2 regions of the Pedobacter sp. G11 genome follow, and region 2 is predicted to be linked to the other one. Evidence: riboswitches for the same ligand, from Rfam matches in the RefSeq annotation. Region 2 holds a riboswitch; the other holds the start of a gene.

Region 1 (7,127 bases), 1.2 Mb from region 2:
GGATTGTATGGGCGGCGCTGGCCGCAATTTCAGCAGCTTTGGTAATTGTGCTCACAAAAGCAGGATTGAAAAATGTAGATTCGAGTCTGGCTTTTGCGATTCAGGCAGTATTGATTTTATTAATCACCTGGGCCGTAGTATTTTATCAGGGAAATTTTAGCGATTGGAAAGGAATAGAAAAAAATGCCTGGATATTCCTCCTATCGGCAGGCGTGTTTACATCACTATCTACATTGTTTTCTTACAAAGCATTATCAATGGGGCCGGCATCTTACGTGGCAACCATTGAGCGAACTTCGCTGGTGATTGCCATTGTGCTATCCATTATTTTTTTGAAAGAAAAAATCACCTGGCAACTTGTTGTAGGTGGTACGGTAATGATTGCAGGAGCGGTGTTGATTGCACTGTCAGATTCAAGCGAATAAATTTCTTTGAGAATAGAATGATTAGGTTTACATTTAATGAATCTAATCATCCTCAATGAAGACATTATTTTTTCGCTCTCTTCGTATATGGGTAGCTTTTGGCTTAATAACTTTTAGTTCAATTGCCCAACAAAGACATTCAATTTTAGAAACGGTAAATAAACATCAACAGATTTATCCTTCTTCCTGCATTCCTTCATCAATTGAAATGATTTTGAAATACAATCGTAAGTTGAGTGATAATTATTTTGGCTTGCAGAATAGTTGGAGAAATAAGAATGATGGAACATTTGGTAACTTCAATGGTAAAACAATAAACGGAGTTAAATTTAAGCAGCAATTTCAAAACCAGAGAAATGCTAATTTTCCTTTTAACGCACTTTATAAAACCATCTCAGATGAGTTGGCAAGCGGACGTAAAGTGATTATTTCTCTAGTTTCCGGTCAAAACTTGTGGCATATGTGGGTTATTGATGGCAAAAGTGAAAGTGGCGATTTCATAGCTTATAGCAGAGATTTCAATAATGCCTACCCAATGGTGATTAGCGATGTAAAAAAGAGGGTACAGGCTATGCAGGGCACTAACATTATCACCTATCGCTTACTGTAAAAATTATTCTGGAGTATCTGATAAATTTTTTGCTGGTTTTGAATTAAAAAACGCTGAAAGGAGTTCTTAAACCTGATTGCAGCGGCATCCTTTTAGTTAACATGCTGAGCGAAGGCGAAGCATGACTAAAAGATAAAGCGGAAAGCAGGACGAGGCTTTCAAAAAAAGATTTGAACCCTGCTTTCCAAATCACAAGTAAAGAAATGGCGATTTTTAAATGTGAATAACCTGTATTTACACTGTGCGATCATTTTTATTATATTTACGGCTGCCAATTTCTGTAGATAAATGAGTGAAGAATCAGACCAAAACCTAAATCCAAACGAAGAACATAAACATACGATTACCCCAATTAACGGTTTGTACGAAAACTGGTTCCTCGATTACGCTTCTTATGTAATTCTGGATAGGGCGGTTCCGCACATTCACGATGGATTAAAACCTGTACAGCGCCGGATTATGCACTCGCTGAAAGAGATGGATGATGGACGTTTCAATAAGGCGGCAAACGTAATTGGTAATACAATGAAGTATCATCCGCATGGCGATGCTTCGATTGGCGATGCGATGGTGCAGATTGGTCAGAAAGATTTACTGATTGATATGCAGGGTAACTGGGGCGATCCAATTACTGGTGATAGTGCAGCGGCACCACGTTACATCGAGGCTCGTTTATCAAAATTTGCAAATGAAGTTGTTTTCAACCCTGATACCACAGAATGGCAGTTGAGCTACGATGGGCGAAACAACGAACCGATTACTTTACCAGTAAAATTTCCATTGTTATTGGCTCAAGGGGCAGAAGGTATTGCGGTTGGTTTGGCAACCAAAGTAATGCCGCATAATTTTGTTGAACTTCTTGATGCTTCTATCGATGCGCTGAAAGGTACCCGGCCGAATATTTTACCCGATTTTTTTACAGGCGGTGCAGCAGATTTTTCGAATTATAATGAAGGTCAGCGTGGTGGTAAAATCCGCGTACGTGCTAAAATTACCGAAAAAGACAAAAAGACTTTAGTAATTACTGAGGTGCCTTACAGTACCACCACAAGTTCAGTAATCGACAGTATTTTGGCTGCCAATGATAAGGGCAAAATCAAAATCAAAAAAATTGAAGACAGTACCGCCGCAAATGTGGAAATTATTGTGCATTTGGCGCCAGGCATTTCACCTGACGTAACCATTGATGCCCTCTATGCGTTCACTGCCTGCGAGGTTTCCATTTCACCAAATACTTGTATCATTCAGGATGATAAGCCACATTTTTTAAGTGTGAACGATATCCTGATTGAGAATACAAAACATACCAAAAGTCTCCTAAAAAAGGAACTGGAGATTCGCTTGCACGAGTTGCAGGAGAAAATCTTCTTCAGTTCATTACTTAAAATATTTATTCAGGAGGGGATGTATAAAAATCCTGAATATGAAAATTCATCCAACTTCGATACGGTAGTAGAGGTTTTACATTTATTGTTCGATCCTTTTAAACCTTCACTTTACCGCGAAATTTTACCTGAGGATTTTAAAAAGCTGATTGATAAGCCCATGAGTAGCATCACCCGATTTGATGTGAAAAAGGCCGATGAGCAGATGAAAAACCTGGAAGATGAAATTAAGATCGTTAAAAATCATCTGAAACATTTAACCGACTATGCAATTGCATGGTTTCAGCGTTTAAAGGATAAGTACGGAAAAGGTAGAGAACGAAGAACGGAAATCCGTTTGTTTGATCGGGTAGAAGCATCGAAAGTGGCGTTGGCAAATGTGAAGCTATACATGAATCGCCAGGATGGTTTTATCGGAACGGGCTTACGTAAAGATGAGTTTATTGCAGATTGCTCGGATATTGATGAGGTAATTGTTTTCCGCGAAGATGGAAAATGCATGATCACTAAGGTGGCTGATAAAACTTTTGTTGGTAAGGGAATTATTCATGCGCAGGTATTCAAGAAAAATGATGAACGGACCATCTACAACATGATTTATAAAGATGGCTCTACAGGCACATCTTACATTAAACGTTTTGCAGTTGTTGGCGTAACACGCGATAAAGAATACGATTTAACAAAGGGTTCAAAAGGATCGAAAATTTTATATTTCACAGCTAACCCAAATGGTGAAGCTGAAGTGGTGAACGTGGCGTTGAAACCGCATTCTAAATTACGCAAACTCCAATTCGACCTTGATTTTGCTGAAGTGGCAATTAAAGGTCGGGGTTCTCAGGGAAATATTGTTTCTAAATATCCGGTTAAAAAAATTATCCTGAAAAGCAAAGGTGTTTCCACCTTGTCAGGACTTAAAATTTGGTATGATGACTTGCTGAAACGCTTAAATGTTGATGGCAGAGGGAAGTACCTCGGGGAATTTGACGGTGATGACCGGATTTTACAGGTGCATAAGGATGGTTACTATGAATTGAGTTCGTTCGAATTGAGTAACCACTTTGATGATGGCTTGCTTTTAATTGAGAAGTTCGATGCAGAAAAGGTATTTGCGGCTGTACATTTTGATGGCAAAGCACAAAATTACTTCATTAAACGATTCAATTTCGAGTTACAATCTAATGGTAAGAAAGTTGTATTTATCAGCGAAGAACCAAAATCGCGATTATTGTTTTTAACCGCTAACGCCGGGGCCAAAGTAATTGTTGATGTGCTGAAAGGTAAAACCCAAATTCCGGAAACACTGGATTTATTATTGGCTGAGTTGATTGATGTGAAAGGCCTGAAAGCAAATGGCAATCGTTTGTCGCCACACGATGTGCAGAAGGTACAATTGGAAGAGCCTGAAGTTGAGCCTGAGGAAATTGATGAAAATGAAGATGGGGGAGGAAATGAACCTTCAGGTGAAGATGAAAATTTAACGCAGGATGAAGTTACGGAACCAGCAGTTGCCGGCGAAGTAGAAACTGAAGGGGCTGAAAAAGTGCCTGCTGAAGAAAAACCAAAACCGAAATTTGAACGTAAAGCCGATCCGGTAGTGCAGGAAAAACCTGTTGTGGAAGAAAAGCCGATTGTTGAACAGCCGGTTGAAACGCCAAAACCAGCTCCTGCGAAAAAAGAGGAACCAAAGACTCAGGAAAAGCCTAAAGTAGAAGAAAAACCCGTTAAGAAAGTTGATTTCGAAATTACTAACCCTAATGATATAGAAATTGATGATAAAGGGCAGCTAGGATTGTTTTAGTAGGGTTTAATCTGCTATTTGTCATTCTGGGTATTAACTTATCAATCATTGTTGCTAGGTTCCGATATTTTATTGGAACCTGGCAGTTTCATTTAAATAAGCAATCATCACAAATGAAATTGCTTCAATCGATGGCAAATTGATTTCGCAATGACCGAAAATTTTCGACATTGACAATTGAAATAAAACCAAAATCTTTCAATTTAAAAACTATATTTGCCCTACTCAAAGGGGTGCTTTTTGAATTTTGCAATTTCTGTAGCAAACAAAAGGCTGAGATTACACCCATTTAAGAGGCTTAAGGCATTAGTCTTAAGGTTTAGGGTTTTGACCTTATGCCTTCTGACTTACACCTTACCTTTTGATGCACCTGATTCGGATAATGCCGACGTAGGGAAGAGGTTAAATTTACAATACTGTTTCGCCCTGAAAGCAGTTTCAATTATTTTTTATCGGTCGTAAGACAAAAAGTATTGTAAATGGATTTTCAAGAGTGGTTCAGGCTTTTTCAAGAGCAGATTTTACACACATCAATTATCGAATGGTTAGCAGTGGGCTTTGGCGTATCAGAGGTTTTACTGGCGAAAAAAAACAACATCTGGTTATATCCAACGGGTATTGTATCTATTTTGCTTTCCATGTACTTACTGCTAAATGTAAAGCTATATGCGGAAATGCTTTTGAGTATATACTATTTGGTGATGAGTGTTTATGGCTGGATTATCTGGAAAAAGCGTAAACAAGATGGCGAAAATCAGGTGGCATGGAGCACCAAGAATGAAATCGGAATTGCTATTCTCATATCTGTGCTTGGATTTGGGATACTTTACTTTGCATTGCGCAACCATACCGATTCTGATGTTCCGCTGCTCGATGCCTTTGTTTCCTCAACAGCCTGGGCCGGAATGTGGCTTTTAGCTAAACGAAAAATAGAAAACTGGATTTTTCTCAACATTTCCAATATCGTAGCCATCCCTTTGTTGTTTCACAAAAAACTTCCTTTAATGGGCTGTTTAACCATATTTCTATTTGTGGTAGCCATCTTTGGATTTATGGATTGGAAAAAAATCATCGGAAAGAAGACGTTGAAAACAGTTTAATAGTTGAAACTTGAAGAATCACATGAATTTTCGTTGGTTCTTAGATTATAATTCATTTATGCAAAATACATTAACCCCAACCTGGCAAGAGAAAGTAAGGGCATTCGCAGCACAATCTGAAGAAATGGGAGCGTTGCATCCCGAAATCTTAACGCTTGCTTATCAGGAAAACTGGTTTAAGCTGTTTGTACCAGCAATTTATGGTGGTGCAGGTAAAAAACTTCCTGAAATATTAAGGCTGGAAGAAGAACTAGCGGAAGCCGATGGAAGTTTGGGATGGACCGTTACCCTTTGTGCAGGAGCGGCATGGTTTGCCGGATTTTTAGATTCTGAACTGGCAAAAGAAGTTTTTGCAGATCCACGCGTTTGTTTTGCAGGCAGTGGTGCAGTTGGCGGTACCGCAGTAAAGAGCAGTAACGGTTACCTGGTAAACGGGCATTGGAAATACGCCAGTGGTGCCTTACATGCCACAATTTTTACGGCCAATTGTGTGCTTAAAAATGATGATGGATCAGATGTGCTGGATGTGGATGGCAATCCGGAAATTAAATCATTTATCCTTAAAAAAGCAGAAGTAGAAATTTTAGCCGGGTGGTCTTATTTTGGTTTAATTGCCACCGGAAGTCACGCCTTTGAAGTGAATAACCTTGAAGTTCCTCTAAACAGAACTTTCAAAATTAACGATACTATAGAAGTAAGTGATGAGGGATTTGACTATCCTTTTTTACAACTCGCTGAAACCACTTTGGCGGTGAATAGTTTAGGTATGGCAAATCATTTTATCACGTTGGTGGAAGATGCATTCTTCTCAAGATCAGGTTTGAAAAGATATCAGAAAGATCAGATTACTTATTTTACTTCCGTACTCAATACTTGTAAAGCAGAAGTTTCCGATTTAAAGATTGAATTTTATGCCGCATTTGATCAGTCGTGGGAGCAGTTGATCAATACAGGTATAATCGACACGAATGTATTGTTCCAAGTAAGTGCATTGAGCAGAAAACTCGCTCATGCATGCCGGAGATCAGCAGATTTGCTTTTTCCCTACTGCGGCCTTGAAGCAGCGAAAAAAGATAGTGAAATTAATCGCGTTTGGCGAGATATGCATACTGCAAGTCAACATGCTTTACTCACCTTCGAAAACTAATTATTCCAGAAGTTCAGGTTTAATCTTTTCTTTAAAGTCGCTGGCAAACTTATTTAGTTTCGGCTGAATCACAAACGTACAATAAGGCTTGCTTTGGTTTTGATTAAAATAATCCTGATGATAATCTTCAGCTTCATAAAAATCGGTAGCGGGAAGAATCTCAGTTACAATTGGGTTTTCAAAAACATTTTCTTGCTCCAGGTGAGCAACAAGCTGTTCAACTTCCTGTTTTTGAATGTTATGATGATAGAAAATTACTGAACGGTATTGGCTGCCAATATCATTCCCTTGTTTGTTAAGTGTTGTGGGATTATGTGTCTTGAAAAAGATGAGTGCCAGATCACGAAAAGATATTACTTCTTCATCAAATTCAATTTCAATAACCTCTGCATGGCCGGTATCCCCATGAGAAATTTCCATATAGGTTGGGTGTTTTAACTCACCGCCCATATAACCTGAAGTCACCTTTTTCACACCATTAATAGTTTGAAATATTGCTTCGGTGCACCAAAAACAGCCACCGCCAAATGTTGCTTTTTGCATAAGCATAATCTAACGAAAACTATGCCAGTATAGATTTTTGAAACGTAAAGATATTGTGCATTGAATTGACTTTCAGTGCATTAAATTTCAACGTATCGAAGATTTCTACCAGCCAGTAA
Region 2 (7,127 bases):
GCTTTACATCAGCTTGCTTTTCTTCATTTAAAGTTTGTTCAAGCAATGAAGCCACCTCATCAAGCCCTAATGTAATCGCCAATTGATGCAGACCTCCATAACTGGCAATCTCATAATGTTCTACTTTTTGCGAAGCCAGCACAATTCCCACATCACGTGTAGCTGTTCCAGCCTCTGTTTCTTCAACAATGCCTTCAGCTTCTTTAGTTAAGCCTTCCATAGCATCGCATTTCTTGGCAATTGCCTTTTCATCCAGCAATTCGAAAACCTGCTCTAACCTTGTTACATGAGTTTTAGTTTCTTCCAAATGAGATGTGATGGCCTTTTTTAGGCTTGCGGATGTCGCTGCTGAAATCATTTTAGGAAGAGATTTAACCAAATGGTTCTCCGCCCAAAATAAATCTGCAATGGAATCTTTGAAAAGTGCGGTAAGTGCCGGAGATTCCTGCACAGTGGTTTTGGAAGCAAATTTTGGATCGCTACCAGTATCGTTTTTAGCCATGGTATGTTTTATTAGGTATGTTCACCTAACAACCCTAAATTGGAAACATAAGTTTTGTTTATTATTGGCTCGATAACTTGTACAAATATATTAATATTATATTTTATTCATAATCAGATATTTGAAATCATAACCTAAACAAATAATTAACATTGCCGCGAGCCAGAAATACTGGATTGATAGTTGCGAAGTCTGGAAACCCCAACAAACTAATTGAGAGATTAAATAATGTCGTTAAGCACAATTATTGTCAGTCTGCATCGAGTCAAAGACCAACTCAATGTTGACAACTAGAATAATCTGTTTGTCAGATACGCCACTATTGAGTTTTCTTTTCGTCATTGCGATCCCAATTCTTCATCGGGAGAAGCAATCTCATTTGTAAAAAATAAGATTGCCACGGTCCTGAAATACGCCCTCGCTATGAACGACAGCCCTGAATATCATTCCTGTTAGCATTGACGTTTTATTTTCGTCATTGCGATCCCGATTCTTCATCGGAAGAAGCAATCTCATTTGTAAAAGATAAGATTGCCGCAGTAATGAAATACGCCCTCGCTATGAACGACTGCCCTAAACATCATTCCTGCTACAATTGACGTTCTATTTTCGTCATTGCGATCCCGATTCTTTATCGGGAAAAGCAATCTCATTTGTAAAAAATAAGATTGCCACCGTCATAAAATACGCCCTCGCAATGACAACTGCCATTGACGTTTTTATCAAATGTTATTTTTCGCAATGACACTCCAGTCATCGGAACCATGTCCATTCTCTATCCACTGATCCATTTCAGCAGCGACTGCAGGCAATACATTTAATTTCACTCCTTTTTCCTGAGCAGCGCTGATCATTAAACCAGCATCTTTGCGGGCCATATCTAATTCCCAGGAAGGCTTACCAAAATCGCCTGTAAGAATTTTATTTAGTCGTGCAGGCACACCCGCACCAGGATTCCAGACTGCAAACAAATCCGAAATATCAGTAGTAGGAACGCCTAGAGATTTCGCCAAAGCCAGCGTATCTGACAGCCCTGCCGTAAGAGATATAAGAAAATGATTACCAGAGAGTTTAATAGCGGCAGCTCTACCTTCTTCTGAGCCGAAGTTTAAAAGTTTACCCGTCATTTTTGAAAGCTCATCCTGAACTGTTTTGATTACTTCCTGATCGCCCGAAACCAACATATTTCCGGTGCTTTCCAAAGCATTCGGCGGCCCCATAAATACTGGTGCATGCAAATAGGTAAATCCTTTATCTTTCCAGTAAGCTGTTCGTTCAATGGCACCATTCACTGAGGTAGTTGTATGATCGATAATGATCACACCAGTTTTAAAACCTGTACTTGCCAATTCCAGAACCTGATTAACGGTATCATCATCTTTAAGCGTGAGATGAATATAATCCACTCCCCTCACGGCATCAACAACATCATCAAAAGCTGTTGCACCATCTGTTTCCAGTGCCTTAGCCTTCGCAGCTGTTCTATTCCATACCTGTACCTGATCTCCTTTACGGAGCATCGCTTTAACAAAATTTGAACCTAAGAGGCCCATGCCTAAAAATGCTTTCATTGATGATTTTATTTATGGATTAAAGGTAAGGAGTTCTTCAGCTTTCTCAGTGGTAAATAAAAGATTTGCCAGATTATTCTTAATGGTGTTAGCATACGCAAAACCAATGTTGTTTGGCAGATGTTAAAATTTACTGATGGCAAAGATTAAAGTATGAGCTGAAAGTGCATTCATGTAGTTCACCAGCAAAAAATAATCCCGAAAACAATAACCTTAAAACATTAACCCTATGAAAAAAGAATTGATGACCAGACGACAAGCCGTAGCCGGCCTTGGCGTAGGTATTGCAGGCCTGGCCGTATCACCTGCTTTTGCAACAGATGGCGTGGCATTTTCTGCTCCGGCAGCCTTACAAGATCCAACGACAAAATATCCACGTCCTCCTTTTAAACCGCAGCAACAACCATTTCCTGGCCTGGCCAGCAAAATGGATCCCCGTCCAGATCATGGCGAAGAAAGTTACAAAGGCTCAGGCAGATTGACCGGAAGAAAAGCGCTGATTACCGGAGGCGATTCAGGCATGGGCCGGGCTGCAGCCATTGCATTTGCCCGGGAAGGAGCCGATGTGGTAATCAATTATTTACCAGCCGAAGAGGAAGATGCCAAAGAAGTAATTGCGCTAATTACCAAAGCCGGAAGAAAAGGATACGCGATTCCCGGGGATTTGCGTGAAGAATCTTTTTGCAAACGCCTGGTAGAAGATAGCGTGAAGCGTCTGGGCGGTTTAGATATCGTGGTAAGCAATGCAGCCCGCCAGCAAACTAAACCTTCGATATTGGACATTAGCACCGAGGATTTCGATGCCACGATAAAAACAAATATCTATGGCCCGTTTTGGCTGTTAAAAGCATCCATTCCCCACCTTAAACCTGGTTCAAGCATTATCGTCACCACTTCCGAACAGGCCAATGATCCTTCACCAGAACTGTTCGACTACGCCCAAACCAAGGCAGCGAATACCAGTACGGTTCGATCACTGGCGAAATTCCTAACTCCTAAAGGCGTTCGGGTAAATGGTGTAGCCCCCGGTCCTATTTGGACACCCTTACAGGTGGGCGGTGGTGCAACCAATGAAAAGTTGACCAGCTTCGGAAAAGCAACTCCTATGGGCAGACCAGGACAACCGGCAGAATTGGCTTCTATTTATGTGCAGCTGGCCGATAACAGCGCCAGTTATTCAACCGGACAGATTTATGGTGCAATGGGTGGCGGTGGCCAACCGTAAATCCCCCTAAACTTTTAACTTTCAATTAGTCTTTTAAACTAAAATCTATATATTTGGCATTGTTGCACGGGGTGCTTTTAACTTGAGTTAAAGGCTGAGATGAATACCCGCGAACCTGACACGGATAATACCGGCGTAGGGATGCACTGGCTCAAATGATTGCGGCTGCTCGGCTGTCTGAATTTAAGCCCTGTTCACTATCCGGAGATCCGGTTAGCTGACAGGCCTTAAATTTTTAGACATATGCAATTAGAACAAAAAAGCTTTAGTGTTCTTTCAGAAAGCCTTACCAACTGGCAGGGAAGAAAAGAATGGTTTTTTAACCGCGAACATACCGATACCTATGAACAATGGTACGAAGGGCGTTACAAGCGTGCTGAAGTATGGCAGAAGAAAGTAATGGCGCAACTGCTTGGCAGCAACCCGGAAATTAAAGAATTACTTGAATTTGGTTGCGGTACCACACGTTTTACCAGATGGTGGAAAGAAATTGGAATCGAAGCTACAGGTGCAGATCTTTCTCCTTTTATGCTGGGCCAGGCTGTCCACCTTTTCGATGGAGACCTTGTCAATGCTGATTCCCACTTCATGCCTTTTAAAGATCACAGCTTCGATGCGGTCGCTTTCATTACCACATTCGAATATTATCGAGATCCCATTCAGGTAATTAAAGAAGCTGCCCGGGTAGGAAAAAGGGGTATCGCCTTTGGCATGATGAATCGGAATTCACCGAAATTTTTCCGAAGGAGAATTCAGCAGGCATTTGGTAAAAATCCCTTTTATGTAACTGCAAATTTTTATACACCACAAGGTTTGACTCATAAAATCCACGAAGCCTTGAAAGGTCGTGAATATACCATTGAATGGACCTGTACAGGGCTTCCAAAATGGTTTCCGCTTCAACAATGGAGTTTGCCTTATGGCGATTTCTTTGGCCTTTATGTTCACTTCAAAGATTAAAGCGAAAATGATGGACTTAGGAAAAATCAACAATGACGACTTTGAGGGCATGATACTTCAGCGTTGTGGAAAAGATCGTAAAGAAGTGCACTGCGGACCGGCATTTGGTGTAGATGTTTCGGTGATCAACCTGCCCGGCGGGCTTGCTTTGGCCATGACCAGTGATCCTTTATCCTTGATTCCTTCACTTGGTTTGCAGGAATCAGCATGGCTCTCTGTTCATTTGATGGCCAACGATATGGGTACTACAGGCTTCGCACCCATGTATGCGCAAATGGTGCTCAACCTACCAGATTATTTAACCAGGCAGAATCTTGATACCTACTGGGGATTAATCCATAAATACTGTGCAGAAATTGGCGTATCCATTACTGGTGGCCACACCGGAAAGGTATCAGGTCAAAATTCTACGATTGCCGGTGGCGGAACCATGGTGCTTACAGCGCCAGCCGATAAAATTCTGCTCAGTAAATATGCACAACCAGAAGACCTGATCATTGTAACCAAACAATGCGCCATATCTTCAACAGCGATATTAGCCATGAGTTTTCCGGAAATGGTAATCAATAAATTAGGAAAGGAAGCTTATACACATGCCTGTGATCTATTCTATCAAACCTCTAGTTTAGAAGAGGCACTATTAGCGACTCATGATGAGGAAACTATGGTAAGCGCCATGCATGATGTGACCGAGGGTGGTGTTTTAGGTGCGGTATATGAAATGGCTGTCGCTTCGGGAAATGGGGTAATCCTTGAAAACCAAAAAATTCCTGTTAGCGATACGGTTCGCCAGGTTTGTAGTCTTTTCGAACTCGACCCCAGATTTTGTGTAGGTGCAGGTAGCACGGTAATGGCTGTCGACAAATTAAAGGCTAAGCTTTTAATCGAAAAGCTTGCTCAGCACAACATACAGGCAACTGTGATCGGAAAATTTACCGCTAAAGAACAGGGATATCAATTGATTGATCAGGACGAAATCTTTAACCTACCCTATTTCGCTACCGATCCGTACTGGGGAGCTTTTTTTAACGCATTAAATAAAGGATGGAAATGAGCAAAAAAATCGCAGGCGGCATTTATCTGGTTATTGATCCCGGCATGGAAAAACAATTATTATTTCATAAGCTCAAGGCTGCACTCGAAGGCGGCATTGATGTGTTGCAAATCTGGAACCATTGGCCGGAAGGAACAAACAAGCTGAGTTTTATACAGGAAATTAGCGCATTAGCCAAACCGTATCACGTACCGCTCCTAATTAACCAGGAATGGGCTCTTTTAAACGAAACATCAGCATTGGATGGTGTACATTTTGATGCTTTTCCAGTTGATCTTCCTTCAATTAAAAAAACAATAGGTAAAGCATTTATAGCAGGCGTAACTTGTTCTGGAAACCTTGAAACAGTTATTCAGGCACACCAAAATCAACTGGACTATATCTCTTTTTGTTCGATGTTTCCTTCACGTTCCGCCGGCAGTTGTACCATTGTACTTCCTGAAACCGTGGAACAGGCTGGCAAATTAACCGACATTCCGCTTTTCATCTCCGGTGGAATTACCCCAGAAAACACAGCAACCCTGAAACAAAAAATAGATTTTGATGGCGTGGCCGTAATATCAGGCATACTCAACGCGAAAAATCCCAAACAGCAAACCCTGGCCTACCAGGATGCATTAACTAAAAAACAATTATCATGAGAATAAAAACCATAGAAAAATTATGTTGCCCTTTCGATAAAAAAGATCTTAAACTGGATATTTTTACGAAGGATATCAACCTGAATATCCTGGAGGGAATACTAACCTGTGCATACTGTAAAAGGAAGTATCCAATTGTACACGGTGTACCCATCATGTCGCCTGACGAGTACCGCCAGATGGAACTGGAACAACCTATCATAGAAAAGTGGAAACTGGAACATGGGCTTAGCGACATGCAGCTGGTTCCCAAAAACTAGACATAAAAAAAATCACTTAAGCTTTTCTTAAGTGATTTTTTTATTTAATGAGCTATCTGATGATGCAATTTCAACCCTGACTGAAAATTATCGCCAACCTAAGCCAGGGGCAACATGTTCCAGAATAGCGGCAATTACATGAATATTGTAATCAACACCTAAAGTATTTGGAATAGTCAACAACAAGGTATCTGCTTCTTTAATTGCCTCGTCTTCCGCAAGTTCTTTAATTAACTGGTCGGGCGCTGCTGCGTAACTCTTCCCAAAAACCGCACGCTGATCAGCCTCGATGTAACCAAAACTATCTGCACCCCTTGCCTGCTGCCCAAAATAATAGCGATCCTGATCATTAACAAGTGCAAAAATCGAACGGCTTACCGAAACCCTTGGTTCACGTTTGTGCCCTGCAGCTTTCCATGCTTCCTTATACAACCTGATTTGTTCAGCCTGCTGAATATGGAAAGGTTTTCCGTTTTCATCAAACTTCAGGGTAGAACTTTGCAAGTTCATTCCTTTCTCTGCTGCCCAAATAGCCGTGGCGTTAGATGCTGCACCCCACCAAATTCGCTCCCGCAGCCCTTCAGAATAAGGCTCCAACCTTAATAATCCCGGCGGGTTTGGGAACATGGGATTTGGATTGGGCTGAGCAAAGCCAACACCTTCCAGTTTTTCCAGAAACGTCAATGCTTTTTCACGGCCCATTTCTGCATCTGTTTCACCAGCAGCAGGCTGGTAGCCAAAATGTTTATACCCTTCGATCACCTGCTCCGGGGAGCCGCGACTAATCCCGAGTTGTAAGCGGCCACCTGAAATCAAATCAGCTGCACCGGCATCTTCAACCATATACAATGGGTTTTCGTAACGCATATCAATCACACCTGTGCCAATCTCAATCTTGCTGGTTTTGGCGCCAA

Evidence for each region. A riboswitch is a leader RNA that binds a small molecule or an ion and turns the genes downstream of it on or off. The one in region 2 is predicted to bind thiamine pyrophosphate.
Region 1: it holds a riboswitch for thiamine pyrophosphate, as region 2 does, so the genes downstream of both, pnuC (nicotinamide riboside transporter PnuC) here and EA772_RS14515 (class I SAM-dependent methyltransferase) in region 2, are expected to answer to the same signal.

What each region holds. Positions count from the first base shown of each region.
Region 1 covers NZ_CP034190.1:2,181,786-2,188,912, forward strand. Annotated here, with positions in the region: gene EA772_RS09505 (EamA family transporter) at 1-425, shown strand, start outside; gene EA772_RS09510 (C10 family peptidase) at 481-1,035, shown strand; gene EA772_RS09515 (DNA gyrase/topoisomerase IV subunit A) at 1,324-4,218, shown strand; TPP riboswitch at 4,438-4,632, shown strand; gene pnuC (nicotinamide riboside transporter PnuC) at 4,698-5,318, shown strand; gene EA772_RS09525 (acyl-CoA dehydrogenase family protein) at 5,377-6,465, shown strand; gene msrA (peptide-methionine (S)-S-oxide reductase MsrA) at 6,466-7,008, opposite strand.
Region 2 covers NZ_CP034190.1:3,358,599-3,365,725, reverse strand. Annotated here, with positions in the region: gene EA772_RS14530 (ferritin-like domain-containing protein) at 1-502, opposite strand, end outside; gene EA772_RS14525 (NAD(P)-dependent oxidoreductase) at 1,225-2,073, opposite strand; gene EA772_RS14520 (SDR family oxidoreductase) at 2,303-3,298, shown strand; TPP riboswitch at 3,356-3,457, shown strand; gene EA772_RS14515 (class I SAM-dependent methyltransferase) at 3,542-4,258, shown strand; gene EA772_RS14510 (AIR synthase family protein) at 4,266-5,312, shown strand; gene EA772_RS14505 (thiamine phosphate synthase) at 5,309-5,953, shown strand; gene EA772_RS14500 (Trm112 family protein) at 5,950-6,213, shown strand; gene EA772_RS14495 (LLM class flavin-dependent oxidoreductase) at 6,301-7,127, opposite strand, start outside.